Regions from separate parts of the Bacillus methanolicus genome, predicted to be linked through region 2. Evidence: riboswitches for the same ligand, from Rfam matches in the RefSeq annotation. Region 2 holds a riboswitch; the other holds the start of a gene.

Region 1 (5,727 bases), 200 kb from region 2:
TTACATCTGCATAAAAGGTTTGCACTTAAATTTTTTTCAATCAAATTTGATAAATTTAATATATTTAAATCCTTTACAACTCTCATGTTTTTCTCAGTGGATTAATAGACTGGTAATAGTCCTCTATTTGAATTGCTCAAGGGAGAATCTTTAATGGATATACAACAATATTACAAGAAATATGCTGAAGTATCATTGAATGCAAGCTTGGCAGCTTGTATTCCGCCGTTTGTTTTTTTAATCATATGGCTCGTTGTTGATCACAATCTGCCAATACTAGTGTTGACACTTCCATTTATGATTTATAGCTTTTTTTGCTATCAAAATTATTTAATTGTGAAGAAAAGATTTCAAGAAGCTGTGGAAATTTCTCCGGAATCAAACATAACTGAAACGCTTTTTGAAACAAATCATATGCTGATAGCTTATTTGCCCGCCCCATCTTTGAGAATGTTACTGTATGCCCCGAGCGGCAAATTATTAGGAGAAGTGAAAGATTTGCGGTTTTGGCAATGGAGATGGTTTTTGCCATATTTTATGGACAGGCTGTTTTCAGGCATGTACGGTTTGTATAATGAAAAAGGAGAATTAGCGGCACGCATACATGTTGGAAGCGGGAAAGACAGATACATTAAGATCTATGAAAACGATGAATTATTAGGTCTGTATTTAAGAAAGAATCGAAAGAAAGGCGAATTTGCTTTAGGAGATAGGAAAAAAATGTTCTGTTCGATTCATTCGGAATTGAACGAGGAGATAAATTTTTATAACCAAGCAGGGAAAGCTGTTTGTGAATATAAAAAAGGCTGGATGCCGCTTGAATGGGGAAAATATTTCAGAGATCCAAACACACCGATTATTTCATTTCATCACCTGGCAACAAAGGAAGAAAAAATTGCCGTTATCAGTTTCCTCGTCCAACAATACAGATATCGAAATCATTAACATCGATTCCGCGTTTTTCATAGATATAGTATGATGGAATTTGTGAATGGTCGGTAAATTTGCAAACTGGTTGATAAAAAATGTAAGGTGGTCGAATTCGAAAATTGGTCGATAAATTTGCAAACTGGTTGATAAACCATGGAAAGTGGTCGATAAATCACCAAAACTGGTCGATAAAGCCGAAAACCGGTTCATAAAACAGCCATTCATGTTTCCAACAAAAGAGGTGCCTCAATTATGAAGAAATGGCTAATTTTCGCAGCAGCTGCTGTTCTCCTATTATTTATAGCAGATCAAACATTGGTCCGTGAGAAAAACCAAAGACCAAAAATTGAGAAATATGAGAAGATCAAAAACCCGGATCAGCTGCCGGAAGGAATAGACGTCGGAAAGAAGGCTCCCAATTTTACCCTTGCTGATATAAACGGAAATGAAATTCAGCTTGCTGATTTCAAGGGAAAAAGAGTCCTCCTTAACTTCTGGGGCAGCTGGTGTCCGCCATGCAAAAAAGAAATGCCGCATATGCAGAAGCTTTATGAAAAATATAAAGACGAAAACTTTGTGATTATAGCAGTTAATTCAACAGTTACTGAAAAAAGAAAAGAGGATCCTGTTCGCTTTATTCAGAGACATGGTTTGACTTTTCCGGTTCCAATGGATGAAAAAAATCAAGTATCATCCATGTATGATGTATTATCATACCCGACAAGCTTTTTTGTTGATTCAGACGGCGTCATTCGCAGCAGAATTATAGGTGAAATGAATGAACAATTTATTGAAAAAGAAATAAAGAGACTTCCATAAATTCAAGAGAGTCTCTAATATATTTAGTTCAAATTATTTATTCATAAACTTTTCATTTTAATTAAGACCTATAATATGTTAGAATAACTTTAAAATCGAATAGGGTTTCCTTCGGGGTCAGGTGAAATTCCTAACCGGCGGTGATAGAGGATGTCCTCTTTAGCCCGTGACCCGTTTTCGATTAAATCGGAAACGGTGGATTTGGTGAAATTCCAAAGCCGACAGTTAAAGTCTGGATGGGAGAAGGAAGTTTTGCGTTAAAAAATCTCCTTTTTAACGCTTATTTAGGCATGCGTATTTGGGCCCCGTACATGTTCGTGTACGGGGATTTCGTTTTTATTGAAAATGAGTGGTGTCATTTCTCGATTCTGGCTATGTAAAAAACAAGGAGGAATGGTTCTCAGGCATGCAGGATTATGAGTATATGAAATTGGCGCTTTCCATGGCACGTGCTGCCGTCGGCCAAACAAGCCCCAATCCAACAGTGGGGGCGGTTGTTGTGAAAAATGGCGAGATTCTCGGAATGGGCGCCCATCTTAAAGCAGGGACGCCGCATGCAGAAGTTCACGCCATTCGCACAGCAGGCGAAAATGCACGAGGTGCGGATCTGTATGTAACACTTGAGCCGTGCAGCCATTATGGAAAAACCCCGCCATGTACCGAGCTGATTATCTCATCAGGAATCAAAAGAGTTGTCGTTGCCACTTTAGATCCTAACCCGCTCGTTGCCGGATCAGGAGTCAAGCAATTAAGGCAGGCCGGAATTGAGGTTGAAGTGGGTGTCGGCACAGAAGAAGCGAATTCTATCAATGAACCGTTTTTTCATTTCATTCAAACAGGAAAGCCATATGTCACATTAAAAGCAGCTGTCACATTAGATGGAAAAACAGCAACAAAAACAGGTGACAGCAAATGGATTACATCCACTCAAGCCAGAAGTGATGTCCACCAATTACGCCATGAACACGACGCGATTCTCGTCGGCATTCAAACCGTCCTAAAAGATAATCCTCTCTTAACCACCAGATTGCCCCGAGGCGGAAAAAATCCCATTCGAATTATTTTAGATACACATCTGCGAATTCCACTTGATGCGAATGTGATAAAAGATAAGACTGCGAAAACGATCATTATAACCGGAAATGAACTCGATCGGCAAAAAGCTGGCAAACTGCAAGAATTAGGAACAGAAGTTGTTCCGCTATCGACAGACCGAATTGATATTAATGAGCTTTTAACGGTGCTTGGCAAAAGGCGGATCATGTCCGTACTTGTAGAAGGCGGTTCAAAGGTTCATGCTTCCTTTATGAAAGCTGGAGCATTTCAGCAGCTGATTTTTTATGTGGCACCGAAAATAATCGGAGGCATTGATGCGATTCCGGCAATTGGCGGTGAAGGCCTGGACTTTGTTCGGGAGGCTGAAAAGCTTGAGTTCACTTCTGTAGAGCGTATCGGCCCGGATATTAAAATAACCGCAAAACCGATAAGAACGGACGGTGATAAAAATGTTTACAGGAATAGTTGAAGAAATAGGAAAGGTGCAAAGGATCACCCAGAGCGGGGAAGCTTTACGAATCGTCCTTGAGGGCAAAAAAGTCCTTGAAGATGTAAACCTTGGAGACAGTATTGCCGTAAGCGGTGTTTGCCTAACCGTAACCGATTATACTTCGTCTTCTTTTGCCGTTGATGTCATGCCGGAAACGTACCATTCTACAACACTTGCCGAATTGAAAACGGGCTCAAGCGTAAACCTTGAAAGAGCGATGGCAGCGAATGGACGTTTTGGCGGGCACTTTGTTACGGGCCATGTGGATGGAACCGGAATAATTCTCCGTAAAGAGAAAAAGGACAATGCTGTTTATGTGGATATTGATGTGCCGCCTTCAGGGACGGTATATACAATGTTAAAAGGTTCAATAGCCATTGATGGAACATCGTTAACGATTTTTGGAATAAAAGATAACGTAATAACGGTTTCGTTAATTCCGCACACATATAGTGAAACCGTGCTCGGTATGAAAGAGCCGGGTGCAAAGGTGAACATCGAATTCGATATGCTGGCAAAATACATCCATTCAATTATGGAAAAGAAAAACGGGCAGGATAAAAACAGCAGGGTCACACTCGATCTTTTAAGAGAAAATGGCTTTATGTAAATGAAAGGTGGAAACAGAATGTTCCATAAAATCGAAGAAGCGCTGGAAGACTTGAGACAAGGAAAAGTAGTAATTGTTTGCGATGATGAGGACAGGGAAAATGAAGGCGATTTTGTAGTACTTGCCGAATATGCAACCCCGGAAGTAATTAATTTTATGGCAAAAGAGGGTAGGGGGCTAATTTGTGTTCCTGTTACAGAGGAATTGGCCTCAAAATTACAATTGAATCCAATGAGTGATGTCAATACGGATACGCATGGAACGGCCTTTACGATCAGTATTGACCATATGGATACAACAACAGGAATCAGTGCTTTTGAACGCTCATTGACAGTTCAAAAGATGCTTGAAGATGATGCGTCGCCATTTGATTTTAAACGGCCGGGCCATATTTTTCCACTTGTCGCCAAAGAAGGCGGTGTGTTAAGAAGGGCCGGCCATACGGAAGCAGCTGTTGATTTAGCTAGACTGTGCGGCGCCAAACCTGCCGGAGTCATCTGCGAAATCATGAATGAAGACGGCACGATGGCACGCGTGCCTAAGTTAGAGGAGATTGCAGAAAAATTCGGCTTGAAAATAATTACGATCCAGGATTTAATCCAGTATCGGCTTGATCACGATTCACTAGTAAAAAGAGAAGTACAAATCCAATTGCCGACCGAATTCGGCAGTTTTTCAGTAGTCGGCTATACGAACATACTGGACGGAAAAGAGCATATCGCTGTAATAAAAGGCGAAATCGATGGAAATGAACCGATTCTTGTCAGAGTTCATTCGGAATGCTTAACAGGAGATGTTTTTGGTTCTTATCGGTGTGATTGCGGTCCGCAGCTTGAGGCAGCTCTTAAGCAAATCGAGCAAGAAGGTAAAGGGGTACTTCTTTATATGAGGCAGGAAGGCAGAGGAATCGGCCTTATTAATAAATTGAAAGCCTATAAACTTCAGGAAGAAGGCTATGACACTGTGGAAGCCAACCATAAGCTTGGCTTTCAGGCCGATCTCCGCGACTATGGAATTGGAGCCCAAATGCTTCGTGATCTCGGCGTCAGGAAGATGAGGCTGTTAACGAATAACCCGAGGAAAATTGCCGGTTTAAAAGGGTATGGGCTCGAAGTGACGGAAAGGGTGCCGATCCAAATGCCGGTAAAGGCAGAAAACGAGCGATATTTGCAAACAAAGCAGACAAAGCTTGGACATTTACTTAAATTATAGCAAGGAGAGAAGAAGAATATGAAAAAAGTACTGGAAGGCAATTTAATTGGAACAGGTCTTAAAATTGCGATTGTTGTTGGAAGATTTAATGAATTCATTACAGCTAAACTGTTAAGTGGTGCTGAAGATGCATTGCACCGCCATGGAGTAAATGAAGATGACATAACAGTCGCTTGGGTACCGGGGGCATTTGAAATTCCGCTTGTGGCAAAAAAACTTGCCGAAAGCGGTCAATATGACGCCGTCATTACACTGGGCACAGTCATCCGCGGTGCAACGCCTCACTTTGAATATGTAAGTGGAGAAGTAGCGAAAGGGGTAGCGGCGGCCGGCTTACATAGCGGGGTTCCGATTATATTTGGCGTATTAACGACGGAAACGATTGAACAAGCGATCGAACGCGCCGGAACAAAAGCAGGCAACAAAGGCTGGGAAGCTGCAGTCGGGGCGATCGAAATGGCAAATCTAGTCAGACAAATCGGATAATATGGAATAAAGAACCGATTAAAAGAGAGGTCCACCCGATGAAAATCGTTGGAGTAATCCGAAGCGGTTCTTCGCTTCCGGTAGTCGCCGAGGATGAAAACGGGCAAAAATGGTTTATCAAATT
Region 2 (5,727 bases):
GTCTGCTATAAATCTTTTAAAATGAGTAAATTCAGTTTCCCATCCATTCTCGGAAAAATCGATCCGCTCTAAAAAGTGATGAACGATACGCCACTGAATTTCGTTAAACCCGCAAACCATGCTGATTTCATTCTCATATTCAGCAAAATTTGAACGATTGTCCGGGTTTGATTTCAACCAGGAAAGCAGGCTATTGATTTGGATTTCTTCCGGCAATTCGCCTTCTGCCAGTTGAAATGCAAGTTGTTCATCTCCCGGGGAATATAGCAGAACCGCAATGCTCTCTTTTCCATCACGTCCCGCGCGGCCAATTTCCTGAAGATAGGATTCAAGCTGGAGCGGCATATGATAATGGATAATAAATCGGATATTTTCTTTGTTGATCCCCATGCCAAAGGCGCTTGTAGCACAAATGATATCAAGTTGATTATGAATAAATTGCTGCTGAATCAAGATCCGATTCTCTTGGTCCATGCCTCCATGATAAGCCGCAATATTCCCGATATTTTTCTCCTTTAAGAAAGAAACCATCTGTTCAGCCATTTTTTTCGATGAAAAATAAATGATTCCCGGGCCTTGAAATTCCCTTGCAATCTCTAATACACGTTCATTCTTTTCTTTGTGATCTTCGACTTTTTCAACCGCCAAAGCGATATTTGGACGGTCAACGGAATAGATGAATTCATTGCAAATTTGTATACGCAAGGAATCTTTAATATCCTTTCTGACTTCTTTTGTTGCAGTGGCTGTTAAAGCTAGAGTTAATGGATTCCCTAATTTTTCCCTTATTTCTCCAAGTGTAAGATAATCCGGTCTGAAGTCATATCCCCATTGAGAAATGCAGTGGGCCTCATCCACAACAAATAATGATATATCGATCATTTGTAATCGTTTAACAATATAATCCATATTCAACATTTCAGGGGAAACAAAGATATATTTATATTTTTCCAGACCGGAAAGGACGTCTCTCCTTTCAAGCGGTGAGAGAAATGAATTCAGAGCAACAACATGCTTTTCCCCCCGCCTCATTATTTGCTCAACCTGGTCCTGCATAAGCGATAATAAAGGTGAGACGATGACTACTTGTCCAGGCAAAATATAAGCGGGAAGCTGATAACATAATGATTTGCCGGTACCTGTCGGGAGCATTGCCAAAGTATCTTTTCCTTCTAAAACAGAGGCAATCGTCTCCTTTTGCCCCCGTTTAAAGGAGTTGAAATGAAAATATTTCATAAGTAATTCATTTAGTTTCATTGTTGATCACCATATTTCGCAAGGACTAATCGAATTTCAAAATAACTGGCATTTTCCACATGTGCACGGATGTGCTTCAACTGTTTTGATGAAACTTTTCCAGAAGCTTCTAAAATGTTTTTTTGAGTTGACTGATCTACATAAGGACTGATATCAAAATCTTTCATATTTAAAGCAATTTCCACAATATGGTCCTCAATCGTGCTCTTTTTTAAATTTCTTACTCGCGCTATTTTTTCCATCGGCATGCCGGAATTAAGAAGCTCATATGTCTTTTTTGCCGAATTGGTAAGCGGTACGAATTTGCCTGCCTCCGGTATAATGAAGTGTAATAGCGGAAACCTGGCAGGTCTTTTTGTAATCGTTTCAATCATATAGTGAAGAAGGTTTAGGAAAGATACGCGGTAATATGTCTGTTCCATTCCCAGTTTTTCAGCTGCTTGGTTTTCCGTTAGCCCAATTCTGTTATAACCGGTGAACCTTATGACAAGGATGGCAGGGTCGATTTGATGATTTGCTTCGAAACAATCTGTTAACTCCTTGTAAAGCTGTTCAGAAAGGTGGAATCGATCTTTTTCTTGTTTCGCTAAAAAATTCTTCAGCCAGACAAGAGTTTCTTTTTTCTTATGGACGGGAACAAAATCCGGCTTGCGATTGATTAAGTTCGAGCATACTTGAATAAAAAGGGACAGGCGCTCCCAAAACAGTTCCGTGACATTGTGATATTTCCACCCGTTTAAAAATTCGGGGACGGGTTTTCTTCGAAATTCTTCATCAAGCATATCTCTTCCTTTTTCCGTTAAAAAAAAATATTGGTCATTCATTTTTTCAATCCAGCCATCTCTTTCAAATTTTCCAACCTTTTCTTCAATCTCAATCCTTGTAATAGATGGAAAAGCTTGAAAGAATGGATGAAGCTGAAACAAGTGGGTATCCTGTATCGTCTGGGATGATTTTTTCCCTTTCAAGAGATGATAAATTGAATAAATGGTTCTCTCTCCGTTAATTTTTTTTAAGCAATATAAAATGATTAATTCCAGGTAGGTGGCCGTCATTTCATCACCTATCCTTACAAAATTTATGTTTCATGACTTTTCCTCATTTTGTTGGTAATAATTAATAATGTAAGAAAATTTATTTGATCCTTTTCCTGTTCATTTATTTTAACATGAATATGATTAATGTTTTATCAAGAAAGGTATAAATGAAAAAGCCTTGTTATGATAAGCATTCTCAATAGATTTTCTATTGAAAAGTTCTTTACACAGTTTTACAATAGGGTTGTGGAATACGGCTCCATTATTTTAGATGGATGACGATAGAATAACTCGTTTATTTAACTGGGAGGTTTTTTTTCATGGCAAAATATACAATTGTTGACAAAGAAACATGTATCGCATGTGGTGCATGTGGAGCTGCAGCGCCGGATATTTATGATTATGATGACGACGGCATTGCATATGTAACTCTTGATGATAACCAAGGCATCGTAGAAATTCCTGATGTTTTGATCGATGATATGATGGATGCTTTCGAAGGCTGTCCAACTGATTCCATTAAAGTTGCAGACGAACCATTCGATGGCGACCCAACAAAATTCGAATAAGAATTTGATAAAACTTTATCGTTAAGTTACTGGCACCCCTTCTTTTAGAAGGGGTTTTTATTTTTCATGGAAACTATCTTTATTGCCAGAATTTTTCATGGTTTACTTTGTGTACTTCTGTCTTGTGTAAGATTTCGGTCAAATAACAAAGGATTTGTCCGAATGAACTAAGAACAAAAAGCGGAAGCGCCCCGCTTAGCCCCGACAAGCACAAGACGAATCACGCAAGAGTCGATAGACTCTGGAGTGATTTGGCTTGTGACCTCGAGGGGCTGGGCGCTCCTCGAAAAGCTAACGCTTTTCTTCGTGCGAAGTATCGCTTCCGTAGCGTTCCTTGTGGAGCCAGATTACGAAACTTCATTCAAAGTTATACACAACGTATGAAATTTATAATTTCCTAAACAATAAAAAAAGGGAGAATCAAGACTATTCTCCCTCAATCATCTGTTATACCATTCGATCACCTATAATCCGGTATCCTTTTTGGGTACAAAGAACAACTTATTAGGTGCACACTTTGTTGGTCTTAATAAGCTGCCCTGTGGTATTATTATGCACTTTCATAAACTTTTTGCTTGCCGATCCACGATTGCAGGCGCGAGAAGATCAGCATAAAGACGATTGACAAAAGTAAGCCTTTTACAATATTGAATGGCAGTATCGCCGTTACAATCAATTGTCTCGTTTCAGGAGCAGACATTGCAGGTGCGTTTAAGAAAAATGTATAGGCCGGCAAAATGAAAAAATAATTTAAAATACTCATAAGGACAGCCATTACAAAAGTTCCGGTCACCAAAGCAATAGTCATGCCTTTTTTCGTTTTAAGTTTGTTATAGACAAACCAGGTCGGCAAGATAAAGATGATTCCGGCCGCAAAATTCGCAATATGTCCTACAGGTACGCCTGTTGGGCTCCCTTTCATCAAATAATCCAGAATATTTTTTATTAATTCAACAAGTATCCCGGCAGCCGGTCCAAATACAAGTGCAGCTATCAGTGCAGGTATATCACTGAAATCGATCAATAAGAAACTTGGAAATGGCGGAATCGGAAAATTCAACAGCATCAATACATATGCAATCGTACTGAGCATTCCCACCGTAACTAGAGTCTTCGTGTTTAATTTTTTCATGTTCCTCTCTCCTTTTGAGATCCATCTCATTGAAGGAAGAAAGGTTCAGCATTAAGTGCAGCCCGTTAAAAATGAAAACTCCCTTAAGAAATCTCTTAAGGGAGTTTTGGAAGGCACACTTAATAAACGTTCAAAATTCCTATATTTTTTGAACGTCCGCAGAACCTCCATCTTCTCCCATCCAGACTATACTGTCGGCTTTGGAATCTCACCAAATCCTGCCTAAATCATATCGATTAGGCTCGCGGGCTTAGAGAATGTCTCATCACCGCCGGTCGGGAATTTCACCCTGCCCCGAAGATAGATCATATTATTTTTCAAAACTTATTATACTGAGAAAAATTATTTTTTGGAAGTATTGTAACTTAAAAATTCGGATTGCATTAAAAACCGAACATTCTTTCTTTAAATAATGAAATCATTAAGTTCTGGATAGTTCAAAAAAATTTCAAAAAAGTGATAAATATTGTCCATTCAAACTTTAAAAAGTTTACAATATAAAACGGAACAATATTTTAAATTGACAGATAAATGTTCGTCTTGTAAAATAGCAGAAAATTGTTCTTCAAAACATAGACAGGTGGTATGGAAATGCACTATATTTTAGTATCAGACTCGATCAGTGAGGAAGGACTAGCGCCATTGCTTGAAATGAAAGATGCCGAAATCATTCAGAAAAAAGTGGACGATCCGGAAGTTCCTCTCGACAAAGTTGAGGCTCTATTAGTACGAAGTGCTACTAAAGTAGACGAAGAACTGATGGAAAAAATGCCGTCATTAAAGATCATTGCCCGTGCAGGTGTAGGAGTTGACAATATTGATGTCCAGGCTGCTACAAAACGGGGAATCATTGTGGTGAATGCTCCTGACGGGAATACGATTTCAGCTGCTGAGCATACTTTTGCGATGATGGCGTCATTGATGAGGAATATCCCACAGGCTCATCAATCGGTTAAAAATTTGGAATGGAAAAGGAATGCGTTTGTCGGCACTGAGCTATATGGTAAAACACTTGGCATTGTCGGCTTGGGCAGGATTGGTTCAGAAATTGCCAAACGGGCAAAAGCTTTTGGCATGACCGTTCATGTATTTGATCCATTTTTAACAAAAGAACGCGCACAACAAATGGGAATAATAGCAGGTTCACTCGATGATGTATTAATGAATGCTGATATCATCACCGTGCATACACCTTTAACTCCTAAAACAAAAGGGCTTATAAATGAACAAACATTAAGCAAAACAAAGAAAGGTGTTTATCTCCTGAACTGTGCCAGAGGAGGCATTATTGACGAAAAGGCACTTGCCAAGTTTATTGCAAACGGGCATGTTGCCGGTGCTGCTCTAGACGTCTTTGAAACAGAGCCGCCAGGGGAAAATCCTTTATTTAAATTTGACAATGTGATTGTTACTCCGCATCTTGGTGCTTCAACAAAAGAAGCACAGCTAAATGTTGCAACCCAAGTTGCGAAAGAAGTCAAGATGTTTTTTGAAGACAAACCAGTTTTAAACTCAATTAATCTGCCGGCTATGTCAAAAGATATATATGAAAAAATACGGCCGTTCCATCATTTAGCAAAACAGATAGGATCGATGCTGTCTCAATGCGTCAAAGAAGGCGTCAATGAAATTTCTGTTACTTATTCAGGTTCAGTTGTCGATCTTGAAACTTCCTACTTAACAAAAGCATTACTTTCAGGGTTTTTTGAAAACAGGATTGATGCAAATGTGA

What was found. A riboswitch is a leader RNA that binds a small molecule or an ion and turns the genes downstream of it on or off. The one in region 2 is predicted to bind FMN.
Region 1: linked by a shared signal. The riboswitch ahead of ribD (bifunctional diaminohydroxyphosphoribosylaminopyrimidine deaminase/5-amino-6-(5-phosphoribosylamino)uracil reductase RibD) and the one ahead of C0966_RS08800 (ECF transporter S component) in region 2 are both predicted to bind FMN.

The regions. Positions count from the first base shown of each region.
Region 1 covers NZ_PNFF01000001.1:1,546,133-1,551,859, reverse strand. Annotated here, with positions in the region: gene C0966_RS07705 (hypothetical protein) at 154-945, shown strand; gene C0966_RS07700 (redoxin domain-containing protein) at 1,183-1,749, shown strand; FMN riboswitch at 1,853-2,001, shown strand; gene ribD (bifunctional diaminohydroxyphosphoribosylaminopyrimidine deaminase/5-amino-6-(5-phosphoribosylamino)uracil reductase RibD) at 2,156-3,274, shown strand; gene ribE (riboflavin synthase) at 3,255-3,905, shown strand; gene C0966_RS07685 (bifunctional 3,4-dihydroxy-2-butanone-4-phosphate synthase/GTP cyclohydrolase II) at 3,924-5,117, shown strand; gene ribH (6,7-dimethyl-8-ribityllumazine synthase) at 5,136-5,603, shown strand; gene C0966_RS07675 (HipA family kinase) at 5,642-5,727, shown strand, end outside.
Region 2 covers NZ_PNFF01000001.1:1,749,183-1,754,909, forward strand. Annotated here, with positions in the region: gene C0966_RS08785 (RecQ family ATP-dependent DNA helicase) at 1-1,257, opposite strand, end outside; gene C0966_RS08790 (helix-turn-helix domain-containing protein) at 1,254-2,312, opposite strand; gene C0966_RS08795 (ferredoxin) at 2,615-2,863, shown strand; gene C0966_RS08800 (ECF transporter S component) at 3,414-3,995, opposite strand; FMN riboswitch at 4,161-4,301, opposite strand; gene serA (phosphoglycerate dehydrogenase) at 4,587-5,727, shown strand, end outside.